DNA from 3 places in the Salinivibrio sp. IB574 genome. Region 1 is predicted to be linked to each of the others. Evidence: predicted binding sites of a transcription regulator. Region 1 holds the regulator's gene; each other region holds the start of a gene.

The links. Region 1 encodes CRP, which controls carbon source genes, mostly activating them, when cyclic AMP is high. Its sites were predicted from a motif close to TGTGANNNNNNTCACA; they were not measured.
Region 2: a site for CRP is predicted at 3,109-3,124, ahead of BZJ17_RS07245 (NupC/NupG family nucleoside CNT transporter). Genes of this name have one in related genera too.
Region 3: a site for CRP is predicted at 3,159-3,174, ahead of BZJ17_RS05315 (glycogen/starch/alpha-glucan phosphorylase). Genes of this name have one in related genera too.

Annotation. Positions count from the first base shown of each region.
Region 1 covers NZ_MUFN01000025.1:48,160-60,965, forward strand. The annotation lists gene astA (arginine N-succinyltransferase) at 1-1,005, shown strand, start outside; gene astD (succinylglutamate-semialdehyde dehydrogenase) at 1,008-2,486, shown strand; gene BZJ17_RS12760 (DUF1338 domain-containing protein) at 2,497-3,291, shown strand; gene BZJ17_RS12765 (hypothetical protein) at 3,343-4,209, opposite strand; gene crp (cAMP-activated global transcriptional regulator CRP) at 4,339-4,971, opposite strand; gene BZJ17_RS12775 (phosphoribulokinase) at 5,223-6,092, opposite strand; gene BZJ17_RS12780 (YheU family protein) at 6,152-6,370, opposite strand; gene BZJ17_RS12785 (hypothetical protein) at 6,519-7,058, opposite strand; gene BZJ17_RS12790 (TIGR02444 family protein) at 7,124-7,669, opposite strand; gene BZJ17_RS12795 (ABC transporter ATP-binding protein) at 7,612-9,540, opposite strand; gene kefG (glutathione-regulated potassium-efflux system ancillary protein KefG) at 9,717-10,301, shown strand; gene kefB (glutathione-regulated potassium-efflux system protein KefB) at 10,291-12,090, shown strand; gene BZJ17_RS12810 (YheV family putative zinc ribbon protein) at 12,097-12,303, shown strand; partial or broken gene slyD (peptidylprolyl isomerase) at 12,354-12,806, shown strand, end outside.
Region 2 covers NZ_MUFN01000012.1:867-8,553, forward strand. The annotation lists gene yccX (acylphosphatase) at 1-197, shown strand, start outside; gene BZJ17_RS07230 (TusE/DsrC/DsvC family sulfur relay protein) at 227-556, opposite strand; gene BZJ17_RS07235 (Bax inhibitor-1/YccA family protein) at 749-1,417, opposite strand; gene BZJ17_RS07240 (divalent metal cation transporter) at 1,625-2,896, opposite strand; gene BZJ17_RS07245 (NupC/NupG family nucleoside CNT transporter) at 3,340-4,548, shown strand; tRNA gene BZJ17_RS07250 (tRNA-Ser) at 4,728-4,818, shown strand; gene BZJ17_RS07260 (hypothetical protein) at 5,437-6,180, shown strand; gene BZJ17_RS07265 (GNAT family N-acetyltransferase) at 6,486-7,001, shown strand; gene BZJ17_RS07270 (GNAT family N-acetyltransferase) at 7,048-7,687, shown strand, end outside.
Region 3 covers NZ_MUFN01000007.1:89,482-102,287, forward strand. The annotation lists gene malT (HTH-type transcriptional regulator MalT) at 106-2,814, opposite strand; gene BZJ17_RS05315 (glycogen/starch/alpha-glucan phosphorylase) at 3,309-5,759, shown strand; gene malQ (4-alpha-glucanotransferase) at 5,874-8,063, shown strand; partial or broken gene glgB (1,4-alpha-glucan branching protein GlgB) at 8,241-10,085, shown strand; gene malK (maltose/maltodextrin ABC transporter ATP-binding protein MalK) at 10,248-11,390, opposite strand; gene malE (maltose/maltodextrin ABC transporter substrate-binding protein MalE) at 11,902-12,806, shown strand, end outside.

The DNA of each region.
Region 1 (12,806 bases):
ATCCGTGCGTCAGATTTTGATGCACTGATGTTGTGTGCGGAAGAGTCCGGTCATGGATTTACCTCATTGCCGGTTGATGCCGATTTGCTACAAGGACGTATCAACAATTCGCTAGAGAGCTTTGCCAAGCATGTCACTAGCCCGGGCATGGAAGGCTACCTGATGGTGGCCGAAGATACCGAAACGGGCGAGGTTGCAGGCACCACAGGGATCGAGGCGGCAATCGGCCTCGATAATCCCTTTTATAGTTATCACTTAACCAAAGTGGTGCATTCATCGCGCAAGCTCAATGTCCATAACATTGTTGAAGTGCTGACGTTTGGTAATAACTACACCGGAGCAACGGAAATTTGCACCCTGTTTTTGCGTCCTGAGTTTCGGGGTGGCCTCAACGGTAAACTGCTTTCCAAGTGTCGCTTCTTGATGCTCGCCGAGTTTCCTGAGCGCTTTGCGGATGTGGTGTTTGCCGAAATGCGTGGCGTGTCTGATGATGATGGCAATTCGCCGTTCTGGCAGTGGCTTAAGGACAACTTCTTTTCGATTGACTTTACTTTGGCCGATTACCTAACCGGTATTGGTGCGAAAGGGTTTATTGCCGACTTAATGCCTAAGTTGCCGATTTACGTCAGTCTGTTGAGTGAAGAAGCGCGTGCCGTGATTGGACAGGTGCACCCGAAAACACGACCGGCACTGCGTCTGTTGGAGAAAGAAGGCTTTTCGTGTCGAGGATATGTCGACATCTTTGATGCCGGTCCAACGGTCGAGTGTTTGCGCCACAATATCGAATCGGTCCGCCATTCATTTAATGCGACTGCTAGCGTGCGTGAGCATAGCAGTGCTCAGCACTACTTAATTTCGAATACCGATTTTGCGGGCTTCCGTGCAACTGCGGCGAAAGCGGCACTTGATCCGGAAACCAATCACGTTGTGATTGCGCCAGAGGTTGCCGAAGCGCTGCAAGTTAAAGACGGCGATCGACTCCGTTTGATCGCGATGGAGGAGTAAGGATGACACATCAAACCGCAGGCCATTTGATCAATGGTGAATGGACGCCGGGTGAAGGCGACGTCATGACTTCGCTAAACCCTTTTGATAGTCGTTGTATTTGGCAAGGCAATGAAGCCACGAAACCGCAGGTTGAACAAGCGGTAAGCGCGGCACGACAAGCCTTTCTTACTTGGCGGAATACCGATTTTGCCGAGCGCCAAGCCTTGGTAGAACGCTTCGCTGAAATTGTGAAAGCCAATACCGACGATCTGGCGCGTACCATCGCTGAAGAAACTGGCAAGCCGTTTTGGGAAACCAAAACCGAAGTGGGCGCCATGGTGGGTAAAATTGCCATTTCGCTGCGCGCTTACCATGAACGTACAGGATCGCGGGAAAAAGACGTCAATGGCACGCAAGCTGTACTGCGGCATCGTCCCCTTGGTGTGATGGCAGTGTTTGGGCCGTATAATTTCCCCGGTCACTTGCCTAATGGCCATATTGTCCCGGCACTATTGGCCGGAAACAGTGTGGTTTTCAAGCCGTCCGAACTGACGCCTAAAGTGGCTGAACAAACTCTTGGCTACTGGTTAGAAGCCGGTCTACCTGCTGGGCTGATTAACTTGGTGCAAGGGGGCCGTGATACCGGCGAAGCGCTAGCACAAGCTCGAGGTATTGATGGCCTTCTATTTACCGGGAGCGCCAACACCGGACACATCCTCCATCGCCAGTTTGCCGGCCAACCGGACAAAATGCTGGCATTGGAAATGGGGGGCAATAACCCACTGGTTATCAGTGATAAACACAGTGGTGTGGATGCCACGGTTTATACCATTATTCAATCGGCTTACCTCAGTGCCGGTCAGCGTTGTACCTGTGCACGTCGTCTGCTTCTTCCTGAAGGGGAGGTGGGTGACAAGATCTTGGCGCGCTTAGCGGCGTGGACTAAAACGATCCGTGTAGGCGGCCAGTTCGATGATCCGGCGCCCTTTATGGGCGCACAGATCTCTGTGGCGGCAGCCGAAGGGATCTTAGCCACTCAGCAAAAACTGATCGATCTCGGTGGCAAGCCAGTCGTGGCGTGTGAACATCGCCATGATGCCGTGATCTCGCCGGGGATCATTGATGTTAGCGGGATCGCCGAGTTACCCGATGAAGAATACTTCGGTCCTTTATTGCAGGTGCAGCGTTACACCGATATGGCTGATGCATTGACGAAAGCGAATGATACCCGCTATGGCTTGTCGGCAGGCCTTATCAGTGACGACGATGGTGAATGGCAATACTTCCTTGACCATATTCGCGCCGGTATTGTAAACCGTAACCGTCAATTGACCGGTGCCAGTGGGGATGCACCATTTGGTGGTCCGGGCGCGTCGGGTAACCTGCGTCCAAGTGCTTATTATGCCGCCGATTATTGTGCCTACCCCATGGCATCGATGGAAGGCGAGCAGGTCACCTTGCCCGAGAGCTTTGCGCCGGGGATCACGCCTCTTGATTAAGGAGAACAACATGGATAGTTGCCAAGCGTTATTTGACAGATTGTGGCAAGACTACACCCAGCGTCTTTGCCCTTCTGCGCAGAAAGTGCATGGGTTGCTCGAAGAAGGCCAACCCCTGATCAATGATCACATTGCACTGCGCACCTTTGCACTGCCTAATGTAGGGCTGGACAAGCTTGCCCGTCCTTTTATTGCGTTGGGCTATGAGCCGAAAGGTGAGTACACCTTTGAAGCGAAGAAGCTCAACGCACGTCACTACGAGCATCCCGATCCCTTGATGCCGAAAGTGTTTATTAGTGAATTGATGGTGGGCCAATGCTCGACAACATTGCAATCTATCGTGCGCGACTTAGTGGCGAACGTGGATGATGATGCGCTGAAAGGGAGCGATTTTCTTCATCAAGGACGTTTGTGGGAGTTGGATTGGCAAACCTACAAGACGTTAGCGGATGAAAGTGAATATGCAGCTTGGGTGGCAGCGCATGGCTATGGGGCGAACCACTTTACTGTCAGTGTGAATCAGCTGAATAACCATGATAACTGTCAAGCGGTCAACGATACCTTGCGCCAAAATGGGTTTACCATTAATGAATCTGGCGGGGAGGTCAAAGGGGATGCATCAGTCTTTTTGGAGCAATCCTCGACGATGGCTGATCGCGTGCCGGTGCAGTTTAGCGATGCACGCCATGATATTCCGGGTGGTTTCTACGAGTTTGCGAAACGGTATCCGCTTCCGGACGGTGAACTTTATCAAGGTTTTGTCGCCGCCTCGGCTGATAAAATCTTTGAAAGTACGCATCAATAGTGGCGAGAGAAGAAAAGGAGAGCGATGCTCTCCTTTTTTGGTTGGCGGTGTTTAGCGACTTTCAATATCGAGCCAGAATTTATCGTCAATTGCCTGAGTCTCATTACTCAGATGTGGGTTGTCGACCCGAATAAACGTGCGCTCACCAATATTGGCTTTCTCAAAGGTCTCTTTTACCAGAGGGGCATTCTCAAAAAATTCGATGAAGGATCCGTCTTGATAGGCGGCCGCAAACGCATCGTTGAGCATGGTCGCTACCTCTGGGTTTTGGGGCGATACAAACAAGAACATTGGGAAGCGGTAGATCAGCATTAAGTGCGGATCAACCAACAGATTTGTATATTGAGGTCGCTCTGCCAGCTCGCTAAAAGGTTCGATAAGCGCACGCGGGAAGAGGTCGGCCCGTCCGGTATCGACGCCTTTAAAGATATTCTCAAAGCTTGAGATTTCTCGAACCCGAAATCCCGCCGACTGCAAGACCTTCACATCCGCCCAGCCTTGCCCTTGGATCATGGTCAGATTATTGAGCCCTGCTTGGTCACTGATTTGTGCAAGCTTGGGTTCGGTGGCTTGATTGGTAATGAACAAGCGATGGCCTAATAGACCCCGAAAGACTGGATAACGGATGGGAAGTAACTCTGACTCAAGGGTACGGTCGGCCCCGAGCCAATCTACCGTCAGTCGTCCTTGTTTCAGCATTTCCACTTTACGAGACTGAGAGCCAATTTGGCCTTGAAAGGCCTGTAAAGTGACAGACTCACCCGATTTTTCCGCTAAAAACTCAATCAAGTCGATAGCGTATAAATCGAGGGCAGAGCCAGCCCGTGGTTCTGGATGGACAATGGTGATATTCGCCGCAGCAGTTGAAGAAACCGCCGCGAGTAGCAATGCAGCAAGGGTTTGACGTAAGCTTCTCATAAACGACATCCTGTTAATCAGTTGTTAGATTGGTCGTTTTTGAAGTGTAGAACTTAGGTAATGAGTTTCCAGTCAATAAAAATAAAAAAACCGACGCAAAAGCGCCGGTTTTGTCGCAACACGCGAGGATTAGCGTGTGCCGTAAACCACAATGGTTTTACCGTGAGCTGAGATAAGGTTCTGCTCTTCCAGCATTTTAAGGATACGCCCAACCGTCTCACGCGAACAGCCAACAATCTGACCAATCTCTTGACGTGTGATCTTGATTTGCATGCCATCAGGGTGAGTCATGGCGTCAGGTTGCTTCGCCAAGTTCAGTAGGGTTTGCGCAATGCGGCCGGTCACGTCCAGGAAGGCAAGGTCTCCCACTTTCTGGCTGGTCACTTGCAGGCGACGCGCCATCTGAGAGGATAGACGCATCAAAATGTCTGGGTTAACTTGGATCAGCTGGCGGAATTTCTTGAATGAAATTTCTGCCACTTCGCAAGGTGATTTCGCACGTACCCATGCGGTGCGCTCTTGGTCCTCTTCGAACAGACCAAGTTCGCCGATGAAGTCACCTTGGTTAAGGTAAGACAGGATCATCTCCTTGCCTTCTTCATCTTTGATTAGTACGGCCACAGAACCTTTCACGATGTAGTACAAGGTCTCCGCCTTTTCCCCTGCATGGATCAGAGTACTTTTGGACGGGTACTTGTGAATATGACAATGTGAAAGGAACCACTCGAGTGTAGGGTCTGTTTGAGGTTTTCCTGGAACCATATAACTTATTTCCTCTGCATGTGTTGCCCGGCAACGACGTCCTGTCTTTGTCTGAATGGAAACCCATCAGTCCAATGCACAGAATACGAGGTCTTGGCGCAGGCTACAAGCTCACTGTATGTTAACAAGAGTGTATCTTTTTTCTATCTGGATTTCTTGATTTTGATCTAAGCCAACCGCCTAAAAATTCGGCAAAAATGTGGCTAAGATCACGACCTGAGAAGTAATACACGTTAAGTGCGCTACGGCGGTTAACCTATCTTGCCTTTCTCAATCAACTGTTGGATCAAGGGGCGAATAATCAGCTCCATTGCAAATCCCATTTTACCGCCGGGCACGACCAGCGTGTTGTGCCGAGACATAAACGCGCCACTGATCATTTGCAGTAAGTAAGGAAAATCGACGTTCTTCATACCACGAAAGCGGATCACGACAAAGCTTTCGTCGAGTGACGGGATCCCTTTTGCATTCAGCGGGTTGGAAGTGTCTACGGTCGGGACTCGTTGGAAGTTAATATGCGTGCGAGAAAACTGCGGCGTAATGTAGTGCAAATAATCATCCATGGAGCGCACGATCGAGTCCGTGACGGCCTCGCGGGAATGGCCGCGGTCGCGCGTATCGCGGACAAACTTTTGAATCCACTCCAAGTTAACGATAGGCACCATGCCGATCAGTAAATCAACATGCTGGGCGACATTGACGTCACCATCCACCACCCCGCCATGCAAGCCTTCATAAAATAATACGTCGGTATTTTCAGGCAGATCTTGCCAGGGAGTGAAGGTGCCCGGCATTTGGTTATAAGGCACGGCTTCATCAAAGGTGTGTAGATAACGACGGTATTTACCTGTGCCTTGTTCGCCATATTCTTTAAAAAATTGCTCAAGGCGTGGGAAGTCGTTGGCCGTGGGGCCAAAGTAGCTAATATGACGACCTTGTTCACGGGCTTTACGGATCTCAACATCCATTTCTGGCCGCGTGAAGCGGTGAAAGCTATCGCCCTCTAACCAAGAGGCTTTGATGTTCATCATATTGAACATCTTACGAAACGCTTCGGAGGTGGTGGTTGTGCCTGCGCCGGATGAACCGGTCACAGCGATGATTGGGTGTTTAGCCGACATGACGAGCCCTGTCATTGATCAGTCTGAATTTACACCGCAGCCCACAAGGGGAGGCGGTGTTACGGTCTGAGATCGCGCTGACGACGAATATCCACTGTCTCATGCAGCTCAGAGTATACAATCACGGCGTCGCCGGATTTTAATTGTTCACGCACTTGTTCAACTTTCTCAGCAAAGCTGACTTCCTGCTCACCGTAATCTGTCCCTTCCCGCAACACAAAGTGTTCAATTAAATTGGTCAAGGTCTCGGCTGGCACAGATTGCCATGGAACCATCATACTACATCACCTTTTGCTGACATCGGGATGGCACGGACGCCATCTCCGTACTTAGGTTGTGAATTAGCTCCCATTTTACCGAATTATGCGTGTAGGTGCAGTGTATCTATGTCAGTTCAGTCACAATTTATCATGACGAATAGGGGCATCAGGTGTCGAGTTGCTCAGCTATCCACGCGGGCACTGCCTCTTCCAACCATAAACGCGGTGCACGCCAATGGCCAGTGACAAACCCAACATGTCCGCCATGGTCAGTGAGTTGATAGCGTATATTGGCCGGTAATGGCGTGGTTGGGATCACCGCGTCGGTCATAAAGGGATCGTCTTTGGCATGAATGATGGTCAAAGGGGCGCGGATCGCAGGCAACACGGATAAGCCACTGCATTGCTGGTAGTAATGATGTGCGTCCTCAAATCCATGCAGTGGTGCGGTGACGGTTTGATCAAACTCGAATAAGGTCGAAATACGGGGCTGCTCGCCAGCTTGCCAGCGACCTACTTGGGCGTGTCGCGTAAGCTTATCTGACAGGGTTTGCCGCATCGAGCGGAGTAGGTACGCTTGGTAGACACGTGAGAACCCTTGCTGAATGCGTAACGAGCAGGCGGCAAGGTCTAAGGGGGGTGACACGGCGCAGCCACTGGAGACAATCGGATCGTCCGCATACTCTGCCAAATAGCGTACCAGCATGTTGCCGCCGCATCAGCCGTGGCATGATGGTTTGTAGATGAGGATTACGGGCGCTGGGAATCGGTTCAAAGGGTGTCATCAGCGTCTCCTTGCTCATCGTCTTTGATCACACTGGCGCGCAGGGCGGGATAGAGCGATTTGGCCGAGGGCGAGAGCTGACGGCAATAATACGCCAACGGCGAGGGCGACTCGGTCAGCCATGTTTGTTGATTCAAAGCGTGGATGAGGTCTTGTTGTTGGAACTTCTCGAGGCTGAGCTCGAAATTCAGCATTTTTTTATATTGTCCCGCGCCAACGCGCGGTTTGATATCGCGACGTAGGTTGCGGTAGGCAATCAGCAAATGCTCAGAGCGGCTGAGCGATTGTTTAAGTTGGCTGAGGCTCTCTGGGGCAAGGCCATAGCCATGGCTTTCCAACCAAGCCAGCAACAAGGCAAGGTTGACGTTGCCCTGATGCTGATCTTGCAATTTAAGACACGCCTGTTTGACGTCTTGCTTGCCATAGTGTTGCAAACAAAACTGCCACAGGTCGGCTGCATTCGCTTGGCCGGGAATTAGGCTTGATTGAATGCCGCCTCCATGGCTTCCAGTTCTTCCTGTCGCTCCATCCATTCTTGCTCTACCTCTTCCAGCGCTGATTTGGCATCAGCCTGGCGTTGTAATTGTTCCGCGAGTTGGGCTTTTTGGTCTGCGCCATAAATTGTTGGGTCGGCCAGTTTGGTCTCTGCATCGGCAATAATGGCAGAGAGCTGTTCGATTTTTGTGTCTAAGCTGTCAATTTTTTTACGAAGTGGCGCGGTTTTTTGGCGAAGTTCTGCCTCGCGACGCTTTTGTGCCTTACGATCGACCTGACGTTGCTGGGGGGCGGCTTTGTCATCGGCGTTTTGTTTTTTACTTTCCGCACGGTCGGCACGCTGTTGCTCGCCAAGCCAGCGATGGTAGTCGTGTAAGTCACCGTCAAAGGGTTGCACCGCGCCGTTGTCGACAAGATAAAGATCGTCGGTGGTCGCGCGCAGCAAAAAGCGATCATGGCTTACGATCACCATCGCCCCTTCAAACGATTGTAGGGCAAGCGTCAAGGCTTGGCGCATATCTAAATCAAGGTGGTTAGTCGGTTCGTCAAGCAGCAGCAGGTTAGGCTTTTGCCACACCAATAACGCTAATACTAAGCGTGCCTTCTCGCCTCCCGAAAAGGGGCCAATGGTCTCAAGCGCTTTATCACCCTGAAAGCCAAAGCGCCCTAAGAAGTCACGTAGCGTTTGCTCGGCTGTGGTGGGCGCAAGGCGATTCATATGTTGCAGTGGGGTTTCGTCAATGCGCAACGTGTCGAGTTGATGCTGCGCAAAATAGCCAATTTTTACCCCTTGGGAGTAACTGAGCTCACCGGCCATGGCTGGCAAGGTGCCAGCAAGAAGTTTGATCAGCGTAGACTTACCCGCACCATTGCGGCCTAACAAACCAATACGCGCGCCAGGGACCAGGTTGAGGCGGATATTTTCCACAATCGGTGTCTTGTCGTACCCCGCAGCGACTTTGTCCATCATCAAGATAGGATTTGGGAGCGCATCTGGGGTGAAAAAGGTAAAACTAAATGGATTATCGTATTGCGCCGGCAACACCTTTTCCATCCGCTCCAGTGCCTTAATCCGGCTTTGCGCTTGGCGCGCCTTTGAGGCTTTATAACGAAAGCGGTCGATGTAAGATTGCATGTGGGCAATCTGCTTTTTTTGCTTTTCAAACTGCGCTTGTTGTTGCGCCAGCTTCTGCGCCCGCATCTGCTCGAAGTCGGAATAATTGCCCGTGTATTCATTTAGCTGTTGATGCTCAATATGAATAATACGGTTGACGACAGGATCCAAAAAGTCCCGGTCGTGGGAAATCAGCACCAAGGTACCGGGGTATTGCTGCAGCCACTTTTCCAGCCACATCACGGCATCTAAATCGAGGTGGTTGGTTGGCTCATCAAGCAGCAAGAGGTCGGAACGACACAGCAGTGCTTGGGCAAGGTTTAAGCGCATCCGCCAGCCGCCCGAAAATTGCGTGAGTGACCATTGCATTTGCGCCTGACTAAAGCCCAAACCGTCGAGCAAACTGGCGGCGCGCGCCTCAATACTGTAGCCACCAATGGCATCCAGTTTATCGTGTAAGGTCGCCACGGCATGACCGTCATCACGTTGTTCCGCATCCGCTAAGGCCATCTGCAGTTCACGGTATTCGGCATCGCCATCAATGACATACTCGAGCGCACTTTTTTCCAGTGCGGGCGTTTCTTGTGCCACCCAAGCTACTTGCCATTGGCTAGGATAATGATAGCTGCCCGCATCTAACGTCAGCTGGTGGCGAAGCAGTGCAAACAAGCTGGATTTGCCACATCCGTTTTTGCCGACCAATCCGACTTTGTCGCCGGGATGGATGGTGGCAGAGGTATGATCGAGCAGTGGCTTGCCACCGCGCAGTAATTGGATGTCAGAAAAGCTAATCATGATTATTCAGTGCGCTAGTGTGGTTTGGGTGCGTCGTCGTTATACCAGCTTGGTGCGGGGATTGCCAAATTTCCCCGTCAGTCGGCCTAACTGGCGCGATCTGTGTTGTGTGTTTTGTGTGTTAAGGTTAAAAACAAGCATGAAAACTGACTCTTGCCGTGATAACAAGGATGCCTATGCCCAATGACAAGGATGCACATCAAGACCCCGCGTCGGTGTTGGTGATCTTTGCCCATCCCGACCCTGATCAGTCGGTGGCGAACCGACGTCTGCTTGCCGCTATCTCTTCGTTTCCGCATGTGACTGTTCACGATATTTACGCAACTTATCCCGACTTTGTGGTTGATGTGCACGATGAGCGCCGACGGGTGCAACAAGCTGATGTGATTGTTTTTCAACACCCGCTACAAATGTATTCCTGTCCGGCGTTGTTGAAAGAATGGATTGATGTGGTGCTAGGCAAAGGTTTTGCACATGGCGAGGGAGGCGATGCGCTAGCAGGAAAAACCTGCCGTTTTGTCGTCACTACTGGAGGGGCGGCTGAGGCGTTCACCAAAAGCGGATACAACAAGTATTCGATGCAAGAGCTTCTCCAACCGTTTGAGTTGACCGCCGCCCTGTGCCGCATGACGTGGCTCCCGCCGCTGGTCTTGCACTGGGCTCGTCGTGTGAGTGATGCCGATCGGGATGCGTTTGCGGAACTGTATGCCGATTGGATTCGTGATCCGCTCGCCCATGCGGGAGGTGAGCATGGAGCATAACTTGCTTTCCGCGGCCTTTATTTTCCTGTTAGCGGCGGTGATTGCCGTCCCACTCGCGCAGCGGTTAGGGATGGGCTCGGTATTAGGCTATCTGATGGCCGGCATCGTGATTGGTCCATGGGGGCTCGGGCTTATCAGCGATGTGGAGTCTATTCTCCATTTTTCTGAATTCGGGGTGGTATTGCTGCTGTTTCTGATTGGCTTGGAGCTAAATCCTAAAAAACTGCTGCAGATGCGCCGGCCGATACTGGGCCTGGGCGGCAGCCAAGTGGTGGTGACCACCTTGGTGATAGGTGCCGTCGGGGTGATGTTTGGTCTGACGGAACGGCAGGGCTTTATTGTGGGCATGGCCATGGCGCTTTCCTCCACCGCCATTGCGATGAAAATTATAGAAGACCAGCGCCTTATGCGCAGTGAATCCGGTCAAGCAGGGTTTGCGATTCTGTTGTTTCAAGATATCGCGGTCATCCCGATGTTAGCGGTGATGCCTGCATTGGCAGGAGGTAATACCGGAAGTTGGTTCGATGTTCTATGGATGTTTATAGGCATTGGCGCGCTGTTGGTCGGTGGGCATTTCTTGCTTCGGCCTCTATTTCGCTTGGTGATCATGAGCGGGGTCAGCGAGCTGTTTAACGTGGCAGCACTGGCCTTGGTGATTGGCATTGCGCTTGCGATGCAGCAGTTGGGTCTTTCGATGGCGTTAGGTGCGTTCCTAGCAGGTGTGCTGCTTGCGGAGAGTGAGTATCGCCACGAACTCGAAACCGCCATCGACCCCTTTAAAGGGTTGCTGCTAGGGCTGTTTTTTATTGCGGTCGGGATGGCGGTGGATCTCGGTCTACTGTTGGAATATCCGCTGACTTTGCTCGGTGCGGTACTTGCACTGGTGTGCGGTAAGGCGTTACTTATCTATCTGCTCGCGCGTTTATTTGGTGTGGCACCTAAAGCGCGCAGTCAAATGGCGGTGTTGCTTAGCCAAGGCGGTGAATTTGCTTTCGTGATCTTTACAGCGGCACGCGCAGAAGGGTTGCTTAGCCAAGAATTGAATGCCTTCTTGCTGGTGGTGGTGAGTCTGTCGATGATGACCACCCCCTTGATGCTTACCTTGCAGCAACGCTGGTTTGAACGCACTTTTAATGAACCAGAGGAGTTACCGCCACAGACGCAATTTGATCAACATGACGCGCGCGTCATCATCGCGGGCTTTGGTCGGTTTGGTCAGGTGGTCGGTCGGTTGATGTTTGCCAACAAAATTGGTGTCACCATCTTGGAACGTGATCCCACCCAAATCAAGCTATTACGCAAGTTCGGGTATGATGTGTATTACGGTGATGCGACGCAGCTTGATTTACTTCGGGCGGCAGGGGCGCAAAGCGCAGAGGCGATTGTGATTTGCACCGACTCGCCGGATGAAGTGATGGAAATTGTTGATCTTTGTCAGCAGCATTTCCCTAACTTAAAGATATTAGCGCGAGCACGAAGTCGGGTTGAGGCTTATCAGCTCATGGGCTTAGGCGTTGAAACCTTGTCGCGGGAGACATTTCTTGGCGCGCTTGATTTAGGTCGACAGACGCTAGAGTCTTTGGGAATGCACCCTTATAAAGCAAAACGTGCCGAGGTGTTGTTCCGCAAGCTAGATATGCGGGTATTGCAAGACCTCTTACCCCAACATAATGAAGATATGGCCGCCGCTTCACGCGTGAAAGAGGCGCGTAAAGAATTGGAAGAGATCTTTGATCGGGAAATGCGTGGTGATATTGAGCGCCACCAGAGTTGGAACCGAGATGAATAGGATGGAATTGTGAAAAAGCGCTTTATTGCCGGGGCGGCGTGCCCCAAATGTCAGCGTCAAGACACCTTGCGAGTTTGGCGCGAAAACAATATTGACAAAGTGGAATGTGTCAGCTGCGATTACCATGAGAGTCGGCTTCCGGATTCGGCACAGCAGTCACAGTCTGAAACCCCGCCGGCAGAGAATGTCATTGGGATCTTTAAACCGGAGTAGGGAATCCGTTATCATCGGCAGTCCATTAACCTTCCGGTCTCGGAGCGAGCATGAAAATTGCAAATGATGTGGTGGTCAGCCTGGCCTACCAAGTAAAAAATGAAGACGGTGCGTTAGTTGATGAATCAACAGCGCAAGAACCCCTCCAGTACCTACACGGTCACCGTAACCTGATCGTTGGTCTGGAAAAGGCACTGGAAGGTCGTGAGAAAGGCGACGCGTTTGAAGTGACCGTAGGTCCTGACGATGCATACGGTGAGTATCAAGAAGCCATGGTACAACGCGTACCGGCGAACGTATTCCAAGGCGTAGACCAAGTTGAAGTCGGCATGCGCTTTATGGCGGAAACTGACCAAGGTCAGATCCCGGTTGAAGTCACCGAAGTTGACGGTGACGAAGTTGTTGTTGATGCCAACCACATGCTGGCAGGCCAAACTCTGTCATTCTCTGTGGAAGTGGTTGATCTACGTGCAGCAACCGAAGACGAAATTGCTCATGGCCAT
Region 2 (7,687 bases), on a different contig from region 1:
AGGCATTAAAACTGTCTTTGACTGGGTACGCGAAGAACTTGCCAGATGGACGTGTTGAGGTGTTGGCATGTGGCCGCGAAGAGTCGGTTGATGCCCTTATTGCATGGTTAGATCAAGGGCCGCCCACCGCGAGCGTGAATCACGTTAAACACGAAGACACTGAATGGCGTTCCGTGGATGGGTTTGCCATTCAGTAGGTCATAGGACAGTCTTTAATGGGGCCTAGTTACAAACATTTGGCGGGTTTGGGGAGGCCTGCCAATTTGGTCGCTTGTTTGGCCGGGCCTTTCGGAAAGAGCTTAAACAGGTATTTGCTGTTACCTTTCTCTGGACCGTATTCTTTTTCCATCGATTTTACCAATAAACGCACCGCCGGTGAGGTGTTGTATTCTTGGTAAAAATGGCGGACAAAGTGGATCACTTCCCAGTGGGCCTCGGTCAGTGCAATGCCTTCTTGCTCAGCCAACAAGGGAACCAGCGCTTCGTGCCAATCGTCTACGTTTTTTAAATACCCTTGCGCATCCGTTGCAACGGTTTCACCTTCATACACCAACATAGTCTTGCCTTTGTTCGTCATCCCAGCGGATGTTCTCGCCGTTGATAAGGCTGCAAAGCATAGCGAGCGACTGGAATGAGTGCAACTGACGTTTATTGCGGACAGGTTTCTTCATCACGCTTGTGCGTGCTGCTATAAAAAAAGCCGGCAATAGCCGGCTTTGGTGGTGCATACACAATTTTTGTGTGGCACTTAGTCGTCGTTCATGATGCCAAGAATGCTCAGCAGGTGAACGAAGATGTTGAAGATATTCAAATACAGCGACACGGTGGCGCGGATGTAGTTGGTCTCGCCGCCGTTAATGATGTTGCTGGTGTCATACAGAATAAAGGCGGAGAAAATCAGTACCGCAATGGTGCTGATCGCCAAGCTCAGCGCTGGGATCTGTAGGAAGATGTTCGCAACCATCGCCACCAATAGCGCAATCACACCAGCGACCAAGAAACCGCCCATGAAAGAGAAGTCTTTCTTCGATGTGATGGCGTAAGCCGACAGGCCAAGGAATACCATACCTGTGGTAGCAAGCGCCTGCATCACAATCCCTGGGCCACTCGACAGGCTCAGGTAATAGGTCAGTGTTGGGCCTAACGAGGCGCCCAGAAGGCCGGTGAACACGAAGGTCCACACGATACCCGCGGAGGAGTTCATGGTGCGAGGTAGCACAAAAAACACGATCGCCAACGCACCTAGGGTCATACCTAGCGACATCATTGGGCCGATGCCGACAGCGATAGCGATAAAGGCCGCGATAGCACTGGTGATCAGTGTCATCGATAGCAGTGCATACGTGTTACGTAGCACTTTGTTAGTAGATAACGCACTCTGCTGTGACTGGCTGTGCGAAACGATACGATCGTTCATAACGTTCTCCCGGTTGGGTTAACAATCCATTTCTTAATACGACAGTTATGTGGGCAGTCGTTCACTTTTTCAAGCTACCCACGTCCTTAACCTAAACCATGACTGGCTTTTATAAAGCAAATAATACCTTATCCGTGCTCAACGCCGATGGTGAAGTTGTAAAAGGATGTTAACCCAGCCCTTCAAGCGTGAACAAGGTAAACTTTGTTACATCAACCACTTCCACCAGATAAATACTGCTAAAAAGCCGAATAAATATATCAGGCCCACGATCGCCAGTGCGCGCATCGACTTACTCATGGTCACTTCAGGCGGTAAGCGGTGTTTGGTCACCAAAATATAGTTGAGTAATGCAAAGAACGGCGTGGTCACGAATGCAGCAATCATGGCGAAATCGAGCATGGTTAGCAATGCACCGGTCCAAAACGCGACAATACCGAGCGCTAACACGGCCGTGATTAACATCCAGCCTTGAGTCACCTGTGGCGAGGCTTGTGGCTGGCGACGCAATAAGCGCTGCGATTCAGACACGACCCGCGCATACCCGTCGATCACGGTAATGGTGCTGCCGAAGATACAGAAAAAGGCGACCACCGCAATCAAGTAGCGGGACCATTCACCAATCGTGGCGGCATACAGGCCAACCAATTGATGCGAAAAGCCAATCCCAGATTGCTTTAATTCAACGCCACTGCCATGCAACAGCAGGGCACCGAGTGATAGAAACACAATCGCCAATGCAGCGGTACCGATATAGCCGACGTTAAAATCAAACAGCGCCGCTTTAGCATTAATGGGCTCAGATTGCGCTTTACGCTTTAGCCACACCGAGGTGATGCTAGAAATTTCAATCGGGGCGGGCATCCAACCCATGGTGACCACGATAAAGCCAATCGCCGTGACTGACCAAATGGACGGAGCCTGAAAATTAGGTTCAACCGCGACAGGGTTGCCGATTGCTACAGTCACCGCGACCAAGGTGGCACAGGTAAGCGTCGCCATGATCACTTTAGATAGCCAATCCAACGCCTTGTAATGGCCAGCAATTAGAATGACCAAACAAGTCATTACGATAATGATGGAAAGGGCGGTCAGGGAAAGGTCAAACGGCACAAAATAGCTCAGCAGACTGGCGCTAAATAAAGTCAGTGCGGCTGTATTGATCACGCCGGATACCGCGCTGAGCACGATAAAAAGCCACAGATACCCGCGGCCGAGGCGGGCATAGCCCTCTACTAAGGTTTCGCCGGTTCCTGCGGTATATTGTACGCCTGCGCGGAAAAAAGGGTATTTAAAGAGATTTACCAGCAGGATCAATGCGGCCAATTGCCAACCATAAATGGCACCGGCTTTAGTTGAGGCAACCAGATGAGAACCACCCACGGCGGCAGCGGCCATCATAATGCCCGGCCCCAAGGCGCGAACACGTTGGATCACAGATAGACGCGACCCGGCCTCATGAGGAGAGACGGTTTGCATGATTGTTTCCTTTATAATAATTGCGTTGTTGTGTTTGTTTTTATCGCTATTTGATTAATTTTATTGTCAATAGCAGGTTATCAATAACATATGAGCGATCTGTGTCAATCAATCTTGCCAAAAACCCGTCTCGCAGCCTATCCGACCATCGTCGTAGCGTTCAGTGAGCGGCTGAGAATAAAATGTGATCAAAAGCAAAATTTAGCTGGAAATGCGATTCAAATCACAATAGAATGCCCGCCCAACATGCGCTCTTCGCCAGCCCAAAGGCAAAGAGTGGCTGTGTCGCGATTCGCGGCTGAAGAAAAAGTGTCCAAGGTTGGGCCCACCTTCACCGAACCCGCGGTACGATGAAACGCATGATGGAACCTCTTGCCACCTTGGCAGCGTGTCGTACTCATCTGTACCGCAAGTGCAACACAACACGGCAAGGTATTCTATTTATGCAACTTCTCTATAGTGCGGCCGGCATCGTCGCTCTGTTTTTGTGCGCCTATGCGTTCTCCTCTAACCGTAAAGCGATCAACTGGCGTACAGTGCTTGGGGCATTTGGCCTACAAGCGGGTTTTGCCGCACTGGTGCTTTACATTCCAGTAGGACAAGCCATGCTGGGCTCTATGAGCAATGGCGCGGCGAAGCTGCTTTCATTTGCCAACGAAGGCATTGAGTTTGTATTTGGTCCTCTCGCCAACGATGGGTTTATTTTCGCTGTTAAAGTTCTGCCGCTAATCATTTTTATCAGTGCGCTGATATCCCTCCTTTATCATCTCGGCATTATGCAGTGGGTTATTAAACTTCTCGGCGGTGGCATACAGCGATTACTCGGCACCAGCCGAGCAGAGTCTCTGGTGGCAACCAGCAACATCTTTCTTTCTCAGGGCGAATCTCCTTTGGTAGTTCGCCCTTTTCTTAGCCAAATGACACGCTCTGAACTCTTCGCTGTGATGGTGGGAGGCATGGCCTCGGTCGCCGGTAGTGTGTTGGGCGGATATGCGGCGATGGGTGTCGATTTGAAATACCTGATTGCCGCGAGCTTTATGGCTGCCCCCGGCGGACTTTTGATGGCAAAAATCATTGTGCCGGAAACACAGACGCCCGCAGAACAAAACCATGTAGAGATTAGTGACAGCGACCAAGCCAATGCGATTGACGCACTCGCCAGCGGCGCGATGAACGGCATGAAAGTCGCGGTGGCTGTGGGCACCATGCTGGTGGCCTTTATCAGCGTGATTGCGATGCTAAACGCTGGGCTGAGTAGTCTAGGTGAGCTGGTTGACATTGACGGTCTAAGCCTAGAAATGCTGTTTGGCTACCTGTTCTCACCGCTGGCACTACTCACCGGTGTACCGGTGCACGAGATCTTCACCGTGGGTAACTTACTTGGCCAGAAAATTGCGCTTAACGAGTTTGTTGCCTTCTTATCGTTTGCTGATATCAAAGCGAACTTGTCGGTGCAAAGCCAAGTCATTGTGACCTTTGCCTTGTGTGGCTTTGCTAATATCGGCTCGATTGCCATTCAGCTCGGCTCTATCGGTGCGATGGTGCCGGAGCGTCGCAAAGATGTGGCAAGCTTAGGCGTGCGCGCAGTGATTGCCGCCACCTTTGCCAACTTAATGAGTGCCGCACTGGCGGGTATTTTTATCGCGCTATAAGTACTGCGCGGTAACGAGACTCGGTTAAAGTGTCTCAGTAAAGTAGGGCGATTGGCGGCAAGCTAATCGCCTTTTGCTAGCAATATCGCCAACCTGATCATGGCTTGAGCGAACAGACCAAAAGCGGCAAATAAAGGGTTTACAAGCCACAGCGAACCCAATAATATACGCCGCGTTCCGGAGAGATGGCTGAGTGGTTGAAAGCACCGGTCTTGAAAACCGGCAAGGGTTAATAGCCCTTCTAGGGTTCAAATCCCTATCTCTCCGCCACATACTGAAAAGCCGCTGATTATTCAGCGGCTTTTTTGCATTTATGCCCCACAAATCCCCAAACCCTGACCACGCCAACATTTTAGACGCCTTTGCCTAAACACATTACCCAGCGTTTGATAATCTAAGTCCCCTAAAATTCTCGCCCATACATGGCCTTTTGGACGCCGCCAACCAGAGGGCGGTAGCGTGGGAGCCTATCACCTCGTTCCCACGCTCCTGCGTGGTAACGCGTGATGGGTTAGTTGGAAGCCTAAATGGGGGCAGCTATTTCATAGCGAGTATTGTGCGGATAGGGTGCGACATTTACTGGCGGAACACGGTGTTGAGCAGAGCATGAATCGACTAGGGAAATGCACCGATTGCTAACTTAAGACACTTACGAGAGAAGCTCAGAAAATATATTCAGTACTTTTATAATCGAACACGGTTACACAGCAGCATTGGCTATATGTCGCCGATAGCGTTTGAAAACAATGAACTTAACGAAAGACGTGTCCGTTAAAGTGGATCAACATCACCCGTTACACTCGGCGGTTTTGGTATGAAGTTCAGTGTGCTTTTTTATTTCAGTGTAGGGCACTTTATTGCAGGTGTTATGTTTTTGGGAGATGTGATTTGATTATTAGTTGGGAGAAATTAGAAAAAGTATTTAGGCTATTCTTTCCTGAGTTTTCAAACAAGGTAACATGGGTAGTTGTAATTGCTGGAATTAGTCTTACTTCAAGTTCTATTTTGCAAAGTGTTGTTAATTCAGTTTTGGAAAAACAGTACAACATTAGAGTGTTGGGTGAATATGATTCTCTTGTGGGAATTATCTTAGTCTTTTTTTCTCTAATTCATAATATATTACTTCAGCGTGAAAAGACGAAATTAGCATTAAACGCTCAGAATGAAAGTAATCATAAGCGTATAGAACATGATATAGCTCTATTTAATAAACTTGATGGAATTTTGAATGATGAGTATCTAATGCGATTTTTCCATGATGTAAAGGCAACACATGCATTCTACTCTAGTGAGCTGGATCCACTAGTTAATTTCATGTATGAAATCTATATAGTAAAAACACAGTTCATATCGAAACCTATTTCCACTGCCCTAGAGGATCTTAAGCCAGTAACAAAAAAATTACATAGTTTTATAATGTTGGAATTTTGTGAATATGGTCGTGCTAGAGGTGATGATGAAAAACTTTGTCTTCAACCATATTTTAATTGCGATCGTGGAGGTCGTTGGGATGATCATGAGGGAAGGGCTGAATACGCAAAATCAGTGTCAAAAATGTCTCAACTTATCAACGATTATAGCTGTTCGTATAAACGTTATCGAAAAGCAGTCAAGCTAGAGTTATTTGTTTAGCTAGCTTGGGAGCGATGGTATCTTCAAAGTTCAATAAAACATAACAAACGAGTATGTCGTCAATCGTTAAAATTTGGCGAGGTTTTTATCCCACATCACGCCGTCTTTGAGCATTGAACCTAAGCTCACCATCATCTCACGTTCACAGGCAATAATGACAATTTTTTGTAATTAATCTCTGAATAAAGAGAAAAGTGGTGTTTATCGAGCTCAACTTTTTCTCCTAAAACAGTGCCGAGCTAGACGGTGTCGTCTTGATAATTCGAGTGATGGTGAACATCGGCGATATAGAACAAGGATATTGTATGGAAATTAGGACTGGCAAGCATACAGATGTGTCGGCTATTACCGACATTTTTAACTTTTATATCGAACATACCAATGCTCGATTTGAGGTAGATCCTTTCACAGTAGAGAATCGCCAAGAATGGTTTTCGCAGTTTTCAAGTGGAACGAAGCATCAGCTTTATGTTGCGATAGAAAACGGCTTAGTATGTGGTTTTGCATGCTCCCAACCGTATAGGGTGAATTCTGCTTTTGACGATACGGTCGAGGTGACAGTGTATTTAGCGCCAGAGGCGAAAGGCAAAGGCTTAGGGACTAGACTGTATAAGCAGTTGTTCTCATCGATAAACACATGCGGAGTTCACCGCGCATTGTCCGGTATTGCATTACCAAATGATGCATCAATAGCTTTGCATAAACGCTTTGGTTTTAAAGAGGTTGGTGTTTTCAATGAGTACGCAAGAAAAAATGGGCATTATATTAGTTCAATATGGTTAGAAAAGACGTTGGATGCTATGCCTGATTGTGTTGATTAGTTCATAACTAGCGTATTTCTGCAAGGTAGCAATCAATGAGGATAAAATGAATACAGTGGATGTAATGCGAGACTACAATGAGTTTGAGCGAAAGCTTGCTCCCTCGTTTAATGGTGTAAAGGAGTCAGATAATAATCTGACGAAGTTCGTATCAAAAGATCGTTATGGTAGTTATATTTCTTTCTTTGATTTTGACGAAAATATTGCTGAATCAATAGTTAAAGAGCAGCTAGCATACTTTAGCCAACGCAACTTATGCTTTGAGTGGAAGACATATAGTACCGATAATCCAAGTAATATCGGCAGTGTATTACTCGCTAATGGTTTTGAAAAAGAAGATACCGAATCATTTATGGTTTTGGATCTTTCAAAGGCCATTGGTGAGCCCTTTGATGAATCTCAGATCACAGAGGTTTCTGACAGCACAGGCATTCGTGACGCAATAAGGGTTCAAGAACAAGTTTGGGGTGGAGATTTTGATTGGCAATATAATTACTTAGTAAGCCTCAAGGAACATTCTCCTGATTCTGTGTCTATCTACGTCGTATATGTAAATGGCCGACCAGTGACCTCTGCTTGGCTAACATTTAATGGTAATAGCCCATTTGCCGGTATTTGGGGCGGAAGCACAATCGAAGAATTTCGCGGTAATGGGTATTATAGTTTACTCCTTAATAAACGCATCG
Region 3 (12,806 bases), on a different contig from region 1:
AATAAGAAAATATTTCAATAATTCAATAACGTATCACGAAAGGTAGGCGGAGAATAATCAGCGTCTACGCCCTTAGCGAACAGCCAAAGGCGTAGGTTTCATCCGTTAACTTCCCATCAGTTGCAGTAAATTTTCTGCGGTGACTATCGCTTCTTTGCGGTTTGCAATATTCAGCTTTTGGTAAAGGTTACGGATATGCGTTTTGATGGTGGTACCGGCGACATCGAGCTCTTGAGCAATTTGTTCATTGCTCAAGCCCGAATAAATGAGCCCAAGGACTTGCCACTCGCGTTGCGTGAGCGAGCTGGTGCGCACCAACTCGGGGACGTTGGGGTGTTTCACCAATTTTTCGACGAAATCCTCATCAAAGTGAACGGCGCGGCTGCGCTGATGACTGGCAATTTCTTTCAGCAGTTGCTGAGCGCGATGACGCTCTAATGCTCCGAGTGCTTGCTGTTGAAGCAATTGGTGTAGTAAGGGCGCTATCGCCTCGCCTTCGATTAAGAAGTTACCCACCATGCTGGTCTGGTTGGTTAGCGTAAGCGCCTCTTGCAGTAAGGTTTTCGCATATTCTTCTTCCTGCTCTCGGCTGGCGAGTACGGCTTCCACAATCAGGTTGCGGTTTTTATCCGTGACTAGGCATGCGCGGTCGGCTTCTTTACGTAAGAAGGCCAACGCCTCGCGGGCTTTGTCATGATGTCCCAGTTGTAAGTACGCACGGGCAATATTTCGCCATTGCAGTTGGCAAAAATGGTTACAGGCAGTGTCGGGACGCACGGCTTGATGGAGCCATTCATCGATATTGGTGAGCTCATGTTTGGCTTGCCAGTATAAGAGTAGTGACAGCGAGGCATTGGCGGTCCAGTCTACGTGGTAAACCGATTCACGAAGAAGGTGTTCGATATGGTCGATATACTTTGAGGCTTTATCGAGCTCACCACGGCTAATCGCGACGCGAGCCAGCATGGAATAACTGTGCAAGTGTTTGCTCGGCGGCTGCGTTTCCAGCACGCGAAGTCCTTTATGCGCACAGACTTCGGCTTCATCCAATCGATGCCAGCACCATAGAATTTGTGCCCGCAAGCGCAGCGCAAATTCATGCAAAGGGACTTGGTGGAGCTGCTGATCTTCAATCAATTTATCGGCGCTATCCAACAATTCGAATGCAGCTTGCACGTAGCCTTGTGCGAGCAAAATTTCGCTTTGTTGTAAAATCGCCCATAACGCTTGGTGGTACACTTGATGCTGGCGCGCGAGCTTCTCGGTTTGCTGCATCATAGACAGGGCGCGATCAAGCTGCCCAACCACGTGATTTACTTCTCCCACCACGGATGTGGCGACAATGCGACCGCGATAGTTCGCGCTATCGAGTTGGCTAAGTGCCAGCTCGGCCAGCGTCATCGCTTGGTCAGGATCGTTGCGATTGATGGCAACTTGGGCCAGTAACGCGTTGGCATTTCCCTGATAATCAATATCAAGCGTGATATTCCGTTTTTGGTAGGCTTGCTCTGCTTCTGCGAGAAGTTCGCCGACTTCATGATATCTGTGTTGACTCTGCGCTAACCACGCGCGTAGCAGACCTAAGTTGGGGTAGGTGAATAGCAACTGATTACTGATTTGGCCGATAGCCGCCTCTAGGGTCGAGAGCTCTCCACGATTAAACATACGCCAACCGTGCTGATTGAGGATATCCGCCATCAAGGTATCGTCTTCGGCGTAGCGGGCGTGGCGCAATGCTTGATGGGGCGTATTCAGCTTTAGCCAAGCCAATGATGCCTGCCGGTTTAAGTGTTGTTGCTGTTGAGGGATCCGTGCTTGACGCTCATGGGCGAGAAACTCTGCGAATAAATGGTGGAAGCGGAACCAGTTATTGTCTCCTTCCAACGGATAGATGAATAAGCCGTAGCGATTTAGCGACTCGAGCATGCCGAGCGCGTCTTCGCGCTCGGTTAGCGCAAAGACCAGCTCGTCATTAAACATTTCCAGCACGGAAACTTGCATTAAAAACTGACGGGTTTCACTGTCCAGCAGATCGAACACTTCTTCGACCAAATAATCCCACAGGTGGGCATGGTTAAAACTCGCGCAGGAGGCGGCACTTTGCATCAGGGTCCGTTTTTGATGCTGAGCCTGAATCGCAATTAACTGTAGGGCAGATGGCCAGCCCTCGACGTAGGCACAGAGGGTGCTTGCGGTAGTTTCGTCGACACCATCGGCGACACGTTGATTAAAAAAGCGGGTGGTCTCTTCATTATCAAATGCAAGCAGTTCATTGCCGATCTCGATCATCAGATCGCGAACCCGCAAATTTGCTGTCCCTAGCGGCGGATTCGCGCGCGAGGTCACCACCAAAGTCAGGCTATCGGGCATGTGCTTAATAAAAAAGCGCATTGCTTCATGAATGTCTTCATTGTCGATCAATTGGTAGTCATCCAATACCAGATAACAGGTGGACTGTAACCCAGCCAGCTCAGCGAAAACATCGGAGAGCAGCGCACGCAGGGATGAGAACTGGCGTTTTTCTGCTAGCTTAACGGTATTGGGGCACCCATCGTGGGTCGCTTTATTTAATGCTTGCAACAGGTAGTTGATAAAGCGGAAGCTGTCGTTGTCGCTGTCATCAATGCTGAACCAGCCGACATGATTTTGATCGGCGAGCCATTGTGCGGCCATGGTGGTTTTGCCGTAACCTGCCGGCGAGCGGAACAACACCAATTTGTAATGTGGCGCTTGTTGGAGGATATCCAATACGCGCGGGCGCAAGATGGCATTGTAGAGACGGCCGGGACGGGTAAGTTTTGACGGGATCCACATAGCGAGAAGGTCCTTTACAGCGAGTGCGGCTTTGCCGCGTTTATCCTTGTACGCAAGTGTATGTAACTGGTCTGTCACAAACTATGATCCAGCGCTGATAATGGTACAATTGCTCTATTTTGGTGCAGCTACGCCTTTCAATTGTGATTAAAGTCACTAATTTTATTGGTTAGGATACGGAATATGGAAGGTGTTACACGCCAGAGACGATGAATGCCCCCACAATTTGCGTTAGCGCACAAAATTAACAAAAGGGATTGTTCTTTTTTCACAGCCGTATTTTGGTCAGTGTTCCCTCAAATTGTGATTTTAATCACCTCAATATCACGAAACTCCTCCATTGATGAGAGCAAGCTCACTCACAGCTTGTGATGTGGCTCTCTACGCCCTGACAACTCCTCCTTTCCTCCTCCTGTCTCGGGAGGATGTTTGCATCGACAGGCTTGGGCAGGATGACTGTCATCGAGATTTTCTTCCATTACGAGAGCGATGACATGACGCCTAAACAGCAACACGCATTTGATAAAAGCGCTTTTAAAGCCAGTATGACCCAGCATTTGACGCAGCTTGGTCGCACCCCTGAAACCGCAGAGATGCGCGATTGGTATCTCGCCTTAGGCCGTGCGCTGGCCGAACACACCACCAGTGATCTGGTTGCGACAGAAAACGATTTAGCCATCAAACAAGCGAAGAGTGTGAACTACTTATCCTTAGAGTTTTTGATTGGCCGTTTAACGGGCAACAACCTGATCAGCATGGGGCTTTACAATGAAATTGCGGCTGTGGTCAGCGAGTTTGGGTTTGGCCTGACCGATTTGCTTGAGCAAGAGCGTGATCCTTCGTTGGGGAATGGTGGTTTGGGCCGCTTGGCCGCGTGTTTTATGGACTCGCTCGCAGCCCAACAGTATCCAGCGGTCGGCTATGGCTTGCACTATGAATATGGTCTGTTCCGTCAATCCTTCAAAGATGGCGCCCAACAAGAAGCACCGGATGCGTGGCGTGAGCCAGAAGGCTATCCGTGGGAAGTGGTTCGTCCTGACCTTGCCCAAACGGTTGGCTTTTATGGCCATGTGGCGGTGATTGAAGAAAACGGCCACACGCGCCGCGAATGGGTTCCTAGCCTTCATATTCAGGCGATGCCTTGGGATCTGCCTATCGTGGGCTATCAAAGTAATACGGTTTATCCACTTCGCTTATGGGAAGGTCGAGCACTGACGCCATTTGCGCTCGATGCCTTCAATGATGGTGACTATACCCGTGCGCAACAAGCCGCAATTGATGCAGGCAACCTGACCAAAGTGCTTTACCCGAACGATAATCATGATGCGGGTAAAACGTTGCGTTTGATGCAGCAATACTTCCACAGTGCGGCCTCTGTTGGGGATATTCTTCGTCGCCATTTAGATGCCGGCCACCCACTGGCTGCTCTTCCAGATTATGAAACCATTCAGTTGAATGATACTCACCCGACTATCGCCATTCCTGAGCTGATGCGAGTGCTGTTGGATGAGCACCATTTGAGCTGGGATGACGCTTGGTCTATCTCCAGCCAGACGTTTGCTTACACCAACCATACCTTGCTTCCAGAAGCGCTGGAGACGTGGAGCGAGTCGTTAATGGCGAACTTGCTGCCGCGTCACATGGAAATCATTTTTGAAATCAACCACCGCTTCTTGCAAGACGTTGCTGCGAAATGGCCGGGCGATGTCCGCAAACAGCAAGTGCTGTCTGTGATTGACGATCAGGGTGAGCGCATGGTGCGCATGGCAAACCTGTGTGTGATTGGCTCGTACGCGGTCAATGGTGTGGCGGCGTTGCACTCTGAGTTGGTAAAACGCGATCTCTTCCCTGAATTTGATGCGCTTTATCCGGGCCGTATCCAAAACGTGACCAACGGGATCACGCCACGTCGTTGGTTGAAGTTCTGTAACCCGGCTCTCTCTGCCCTTATCAGTGAAAAAATTGGCGACCAATGGCCGGCTCATCTCGAGCAACTGGAGCAAATTGCCCAGTATGCTGATGACAAAGCGTTCCAAAAAGCCTTTATGGCAGTGAAAAAGCGCAACAAGCAGCGTCTTGCTGATTGGGTAAAAACCCATCTAGACATCACGCTAAACACTGACGCCATCTTTGATGTTCAAATCAAACGTCTTCATGAGTACAAGCGTCAACATCTGAACTTGTTACATGTGATTTCTCTGTATCACCGTCTGATCCATGAGCCGAATTTCGATATGACGCCTCGTGTGGTGTTCTTTGCTGCCAAAGCCGCGCCGGGCTATGCGCTCGCCAAATCGATCATTTTTGCGATTAATAAGGTGGCAGAGACGATCAATAACGATCCACGAGTCGGTGACAAGCTTAAAGTGGTCTTTATCCCTGACTACCGAGTCAGCATGGCTGAAATCATTATTCCTGCTGCCGATGTGTCTGAACAAATTTCGATGGCCGGCAAAGAAGCGTCGGGCACCGGCAATATGAAGATGGCGCTTAATGGTGCATTGACTATCGGGACCATGGATGGCGCGAACGTGGAAATTCGTGAGGAAGTGGGTGATGACAATATCTATATCTTCGGCCTCGACGTGGAAGGCGTGAATGCATTGCGTGAGAAAGGTTATCACCCTGATCACGAATACCATCAACAGCCGCTTTTAAAAGCGTCGCTTGATAGTCTGTTGGATGACACCTTCACGCCGGGACACCCAGGATTACTCCGTCCGGTATTCGATAGTGTGATGGCCAGTGGCGACCCGTATTTGTGCTTAGCGGATTTTGCCGATTATGTGCGTGCTCATAATCAAATTGATAGCGATTATCGTGACTCAACGCTGTGGGCACACAAAGCAATTTTGAACACCGCGCTGGTGGGCAAATTTAGCTCTGACCGCTCAATTCGAGACTATGTCGCTAACATTTGGCAACTGAAAGCGGTAAAACGCTAAGCCTTTGATACCAAGCTGACATGCTAAATGGGTGGCACGACATAGGGTGCCACCCACAATAACAATAACTGCAATGGCCGATAAAAGAAGGGGGCGGACCCCTCGGAGAATGCGATGAAACAACCTGCACTTAAAACAGTCGCACAAATGGCAAATTTAGCCGACCGCTACATCAGTGCATGGGGCACTGAAGCCTCTGTGCCTGACAGCACCTTATACGATTTGTTGACGTCACTTGGCTATGACACCCGTAACGATGAAACGCTACTGGCCTCAGCAGAGAAAAAACACAAAGAAGGCGTTTTGTCGCCAGTTCAAGTCACTCGCGACGATGAACCGCTCGAGGTCGCATTGCATTTAGGCACCAGTGCCAGAGAGAGTGACTTTAGCTGGCGCATCGATACCGAGCAAGGTGAGTGTTTTGAAGGCTATCTGCAATCCCAAATTGTGCGTGATGAACGTCGTCAAGGTGGGCCGTTGGTCTTCAATCTACCCTGCACCTTACCTTGGGGTTATCATCGTTTATCGGTAATGAGAAAACGCCGCAAAACCCCCTATGAAATGACGTTAATTGTGGCACCCGCGCGTTGCTACATGCAGCCTGAACTCGACCAACACAAAAAAATGTGGGGGCCGAGTATTCAACTTTATACGCTGCGTACCCCGCATAACTGGGGGATTGGTGATTTTGGCGATCTGAAGCAGTTGGTCAGTGATCTGGCGTCGCGTGGCGCAGATTTCGTGGGGCTTAACCCTATTCATGCGTTATTTCCTGCCAACCCAGAAGCAGCGAGCCCCTATAGCCCGTCGTCACGTCGTTGGTTGAACTTACTCTATATCGATGTCAGTGCCGTGTCGGAGTTTGCATTAAGTGCCAAGGCTCAGCAGTTGGTGGGCAGTGCCGACTTTCAGCGTCGTTTGCAGGCCGTGCGCGAAACGCATTGGGTCGATTACAGCGGAGTCGCGGCACTGAAGATGGCCGTTTTACCCTTGCTTTTCGAGGAGTTTAAACAGCGACACCTGACCCAAGACACAGCCCGCGGCCGTGCCTTTCTCGACTTTGTTGAGCAAGGAGGCGATAGCTTGAAGCAACAAGCGACCTTTGATGCATTGCATCAGCATTTGCGCGCGGATGATGACAGTATTTGGGGCTGGCCAGTCTTCCCCGAAAAGTATCGACGCTATGAAAGTGCGGCGACCCAGGCCTTTGTTGAGCAGCACCAAGACAGTGTCCACTTGTATATGTATTTACAATGGATTGCACAAGGACAGATTGAAGAAGCACAGCGTCTGGCTGAAGAAAAAGGCATGGCGATGGGCTTGTATCGCGATTTGGCGGTTGGGGTGTCTGATGCGGGCAGCGAAACGTGGTCCGATCATTCGCCATTGGTGCTGGATGCGAGTATCGGTGCGCCACCGGATGTGCTGGGGCCATTAGGTCAAAACTGGGGACTACCGCCGTTTGACCCGCATGCGTTGAAAGAAACCGGCTATGAAGCATTTATCGAGCTGCTACGCGCAAACATGCAACACTGCGGCGCACTGCGTATCGATCATGTGTTGGGTTTGCTCCGTTTGTGGTGGATCCCAAAAGGGAAAAATGCCACCGAAGGCGCGTACCTCTATTATCCCGTTAAAGACATGCTGGCGATTTTGGCACTCGAGTCGCACCGTCATCAGTGCAGTGTAATTGGTGAAGATCTTGGTACGGTTCCCGATGAAATTGTCGATTTACTGCGTGATGCGGGGGTGCATTCTTACAAGGTCTTCTTCTTTGAAACCTCGAAAGACGATGGTGGCTTTATCTCGCCTGCCCATTATGCGGAGCAAGCAATGGCTACCTTGTGTACCCATGATATGCCAACCATCCGAGGTTTTTGGCATTGCGACGATTTGAAAATGGGACAAGAGTTGGGGCTTTATCCGGACGAGTCACAGTTGCAAGCCTTGTTTGATGGCCGTTTAAAAGCTAAACAAGGCATTCTAGACAGTGTGCGTTGGCATGGCATGTTACCGGAAGGTGTCGGTGACGATGCGCGTTACGTGCCAATGGATGGCTACCTAAGCCGTGCGTTGCAGTTGCATGTAGCGGCAGGACAGTCTGCGTTGTTGAGTGTGCAGCTGGAAGATTGGTTAGAAATGGACAAGCCAGTCAATATTCCGGGGACGGTCGATGAATATCCTAACTGGCGTCGTAAGCTTTCGGTGAACCTCGATGCCTTATTTAGCAAAGAGGAAGTGAACCAACTGGCGCGTGATTTAACCCGCGTTCGACAGCACGCCAGCCGTCAGTCGGTCGCATGATTCACGATATATAACCACGATGCCACGTTTTAACGCTCTATCCTCGGTGACAGCCAACACCTCAGGGGTAGGGCGTTTTTTGATAAGGAGACAACCGTGCCTGACACCACTAATCCTAAGCCGCATGGCACCATCGCTGCGGACGACTATGCGCTTAATGCTGCGCATCTATCCGATCCTCATCAGGCCTATCATCAGATGGGGGCCAAGCTAATGACACTTCCGGTTAATGGAACGCCCATCAAAGGCGTCCGTTTTCTGGTTTATGCCCCAAACGCGCGTTCTGTCAGTGTCATTGGTGATTGGAACCATTGGCACTCAGAGGCTGATCCACTGACGCGACTCGATGACGGCTACTGGGTGGGCTTTGTGCCTAGCTTGGGCGCGGATTGTCGCTACAAGTACGCGCTTACTGGGCCCGATGGGCATTCACTGCCTCACAAGGCGGATCCGTTCGGTGCGTATGCGGAGCAATACCCTTCGTTTGCGTCGTTAACCTACGACCATCAGGCTTACCAATGGCAAGATGCGGCTTGGCAGGCACGGCCTGTTACCGCCAAGCACCAACAAGCCTTGTCTTTCTATGAGTTACATATCGGCTCTTGGCAGCATGACGAGACGGGAAATCCGCTGGGCTATCGTGAGTTGGCGGTGCGACTGGTGCCCTATTTAGTCGAAATGGGGTATACCCATGTCGAGTTGATGCCGGTCAGTGAGCATCCATTTTATGGCTCTTGGGGCTATCAACCGGTTGGTTTGTTTGCACCGACGAGTCGTTATGGCTCGCCGGATGACTTTAAGTATTTTGTTGATCAGTGTCACCAAGCAGGGATTGGCGTGATCTTGGACTGGGTGCCCGGGCATTTTCCGAGTGACGATCATGGCTTAGCCTATTTCGACGGCACGCCGCTTTATCATGACCCCGATCCGCGCCGCGGGTGGCATAATGATTGGCAATGCCATATCTACGACATGGGTAAAGAACATGTCCGTCGTTTTCTGGTCAGCAACGCGTTGTATTGGCTGGATTATTTCCATATTGATGGGTTACGCGTCGATGCGGTGGCGTCGATGCTTTACCTCGATTACTCGCGTTCGCACGATCAATGGCTACCGAACCCCGATGGGGGGCGCGAAAACTATGATGCGATTGCGACCTTGAAATGGGTGAATGAAGCCATTTACCAACGCTTCCCTAATGCGATGACGATTGCCGAAGAGTCTACCGCTTTTCCCGGCGTGTCTGCGCCTACCTACTTAGGCGGACTCGGGTTTGGCTTTAAGTGGAACATGGGCTGGATGCATGACAGCTTGAGCTATATTCGTGAAGCGCCCATCCATCGCCAATATCATCACGACACGTTGACCTTTCCGTTGGTATACGCCTTCAGTGAAAACTATGTACTCTCACTGTCGCATGACGAAGTGGTGTACGGCAAAGGCGCCCTACTTAACAAAATGCCGGGAGATGAGTGGCAGCAAACGGCAAATTTACGCGCATATTTGGGGTACATGTACGGTCAGCCTGGGAAAAAGCTGAACTTTATGGGTACGGAAATTGGCCAAACCGCCGAGTGGGATCATGATGGTCAACTGGAGTGGCATTGGTTGGAATATCGACGGCATCAGGGCGTGAAGTCGCTGGTGAAGGCCCTCAATCACTTGTATACCTCAACGCCTGCGCTTTATCGGCTCGATTGCGATCCCGCTGGATTTGAGTGGCGCTTACAAGATGCCCACGCGTTGAGCGTGATTGCCCATGAGCGGATCAGCGATGATGGGGAGCGTGTGCTGGTGGTCAGTAACTTTACACCGGTACCGCGTGACTCGTTTATCTTGGGGATGCCCCATGCCGGACATTATTCTCTGCTGCTGAATACCGACGATGCGGCATTCTGGGGGAGCAGCTATCCATTGCCCGCGGAGATCGATACGCAAAACACTGCGGCTCATGGACAAGCACAATCATTATCACTGACGTTACCGCCATTAGCGACCGTGTTCTATCGGTGGGAGGGGTGATACATCGTCTGTATCGGCAATGAATTGAGCTAAAGCGCCCGGAGAGGCGCTTTTTTTGAGCCTGTCAATCGCGATTGCTTGCTTGTTTCAAGGAGAGGGTCTTTGGCAGCCTGCGGGGTCAAAAAGGCCGCTAAGAAAGCGGCCTTGGTAAGGAGGATGTGATTAGGCGACTTGTTCCGCCTCTTCATCAAAAATTACCCCGTTTTCACGGTGCAGGCGTTTACAGGCACGGCCATCGCTGTGGAACAAATGGCAACGGTGTGCAGGAATACCAATCGCGTATTTGTCTCCGGCTTCGATTTCAACCGTATCCAATTGACGGTAAATGACATCCGCATCGGCACTGTCGAGGCTAATATAAATTTGTGTCTCGTTACCGAGCTTCTCGACGATAGTGGCTTCGCCTTCAATCACAGCATCACCCTCTTTCGCCGCTAGCAAATGCTCGGGACGAATGCCGAGTGACATGCGATCGCCTCGTGTCACTGTGGTGCCATCGACGGGGATCCAGAATGTGGTGCCATTGCTCATTTGCACTTTAACGCGTTCGGCTTCGACATCATCAATAAACACGCTCATAAAGTTCATTTTAGGTGAGCCGATAAAGCCAGCGACAAAGCGGTTTTTAGGATAATGGTAGAGCTCGAGTGGTCGGCCAACTTGTGCGACTCGTCCTTCATCCAAGACCACGATTTTATCGGCCATGGTCATGGCTTCGATTTGATCGTGGGTGACATAAATCATGGTACAGCCCAGCTGACGTTGGAGCTTGGTGATTTGCGCGCGCATTTGCACCCGCAACGCGGCATCAAGGTTAGAAAGCGGTTCATCCAGCAAGAACACTTTTGGCTGTGAAACCAGAGTACGGCCGATAGCCACACGTTGACGTTGTCCACCCGACAGTGATTTCGGTTGTCTATCCAACAAGTGACCAAGCTGCAGGATCTCTGCCGCGTGATGGACGCGTTGGTCTATTTCTGCTTTGCTAGCTTTGGCCAATTTCAGACCGAATGACATGTTGTCATACAGGTTAAGGTGGGGATATAGCGCGTAAGATTGGAAGACCATCCCCACGCCGCGCTTGGATGGCTCAACATCGTTAATCCGTTGGTCATCGATATATAAATCACCTGAGGTAATATCCTCTAAGCCTGCAACGCAGCGCAGTAATGTGGATTTACCGCAACCGGAAGGTCCGACAAAGACGACAAACTCACCGTCTTTAATCTCTAGGTCAACGTTCTTAGAAATCATTACATCGTCGTCATACGCTTTACAAACGTTTTTAAACGTGACACTTGCCATGTCGCTCGCCCTCAATCGCTTTTCATTAATTCGGCTTAATACGCATTATAGGTGTTTGCGTTATTTCATCGCACGTCACTTAAGACCTAAATAACCGTTAACCTATTTGTTGAATAGTTAACGGGTTAAAGCTTAAGCATATCGTGTGATTGCTCACCAATGCTTTTTTGATGGTATTCAGTTTGGGCGAATCACGGCAGTCATACATCCTCCTAAGCAGAATTATTACAGGGGGAGTAGACGGGGAGGAGGATGAACTCCTCCCCAAACTAATTTGAGGGCGTACGTCACAAAATTATCAGCCAATTAGTTGAACTTGATCACGTTAGGTTTATTTTTGTGAGCCGCATCATCTGCGGCGAGCGATATGGATCACGAATTCGCTCGCAGTGGCGTAGGGCGTAGAGGACGGGATGATGAGGAATTGCGGTGAATTAACCATGATAGACCGTGAAATACAGCTCATCCGCCAAGGAATCGTGCTACACCTCAGTAGAAGAAGGATAGAAAGATGAAGAAATCACTCAGTGCTGTTGCCCTCGGTACCCTTATTGCTCTCGGCTCATTTGGGGCACAGGCGAGTATCGAAGAAGGCCAGCTCACTATTTGGATTAACGGTGACAAAGGCTATAACGGACTTGCTGAAGTTGGAAAACGTTTTGAACAAGACACGGGTATTCCGGTAACTGTGGCTCACCCTGATGGCTTGCAAGATAAATTCCCACAAACAGCGTCAACCGGCGATGGTCCAGACATCGTGTTTTGGGCGCATGACCGTTTTGGTGGCTATGCCGAGTCGGGTCTATTGGCTGAAATTAAACCCTCTGCGCGTTTGAAAGACGGGATGGTTGATTTTGCATGGGACGCAGTGAAATACAAAGGCAAGTACGTGGGTTACCCCATTGCCGTGGAATCTCTATCACTGATTTACAACAAAGATTTGGTCCCTACACCACCTAAAACCTGGGAAGAAGTGGCGAAGCTGAACAGCAAGCTCAGTGAACAAGGTAAAACCGCTATTATGTGGAACCTTAAAGAACCTTACTTCACTTGGCCATTGATGGCGGCTGATGGTGGGTATGCCTTTAAACAAACTGCCACAGGTTATGATGTCAAAGATGTCGGCATCAACAAGCAAGGTGTTCACGACGCACTGGGCTTTATTAAGCACATGGTAAAAGATGGCGTGATTTCGTCTGATATGGATTATTCCGTTTCTGAATCGTCGTTCAACCAAGGCGATACGGCAATAACCATCAATGGTCCATGGTCGTGGGGTAATATCGAGAAATCCGGTATTAACTATGGCGTGACAACACTACCAACCTTCCAAGGCGAAGCGTCTAAGCCGTTCGTCGGTGTGCTCAGTGCTGGCATTAGCACCGCATCACCGAATAAAGATCTTGCGGTTGAGTT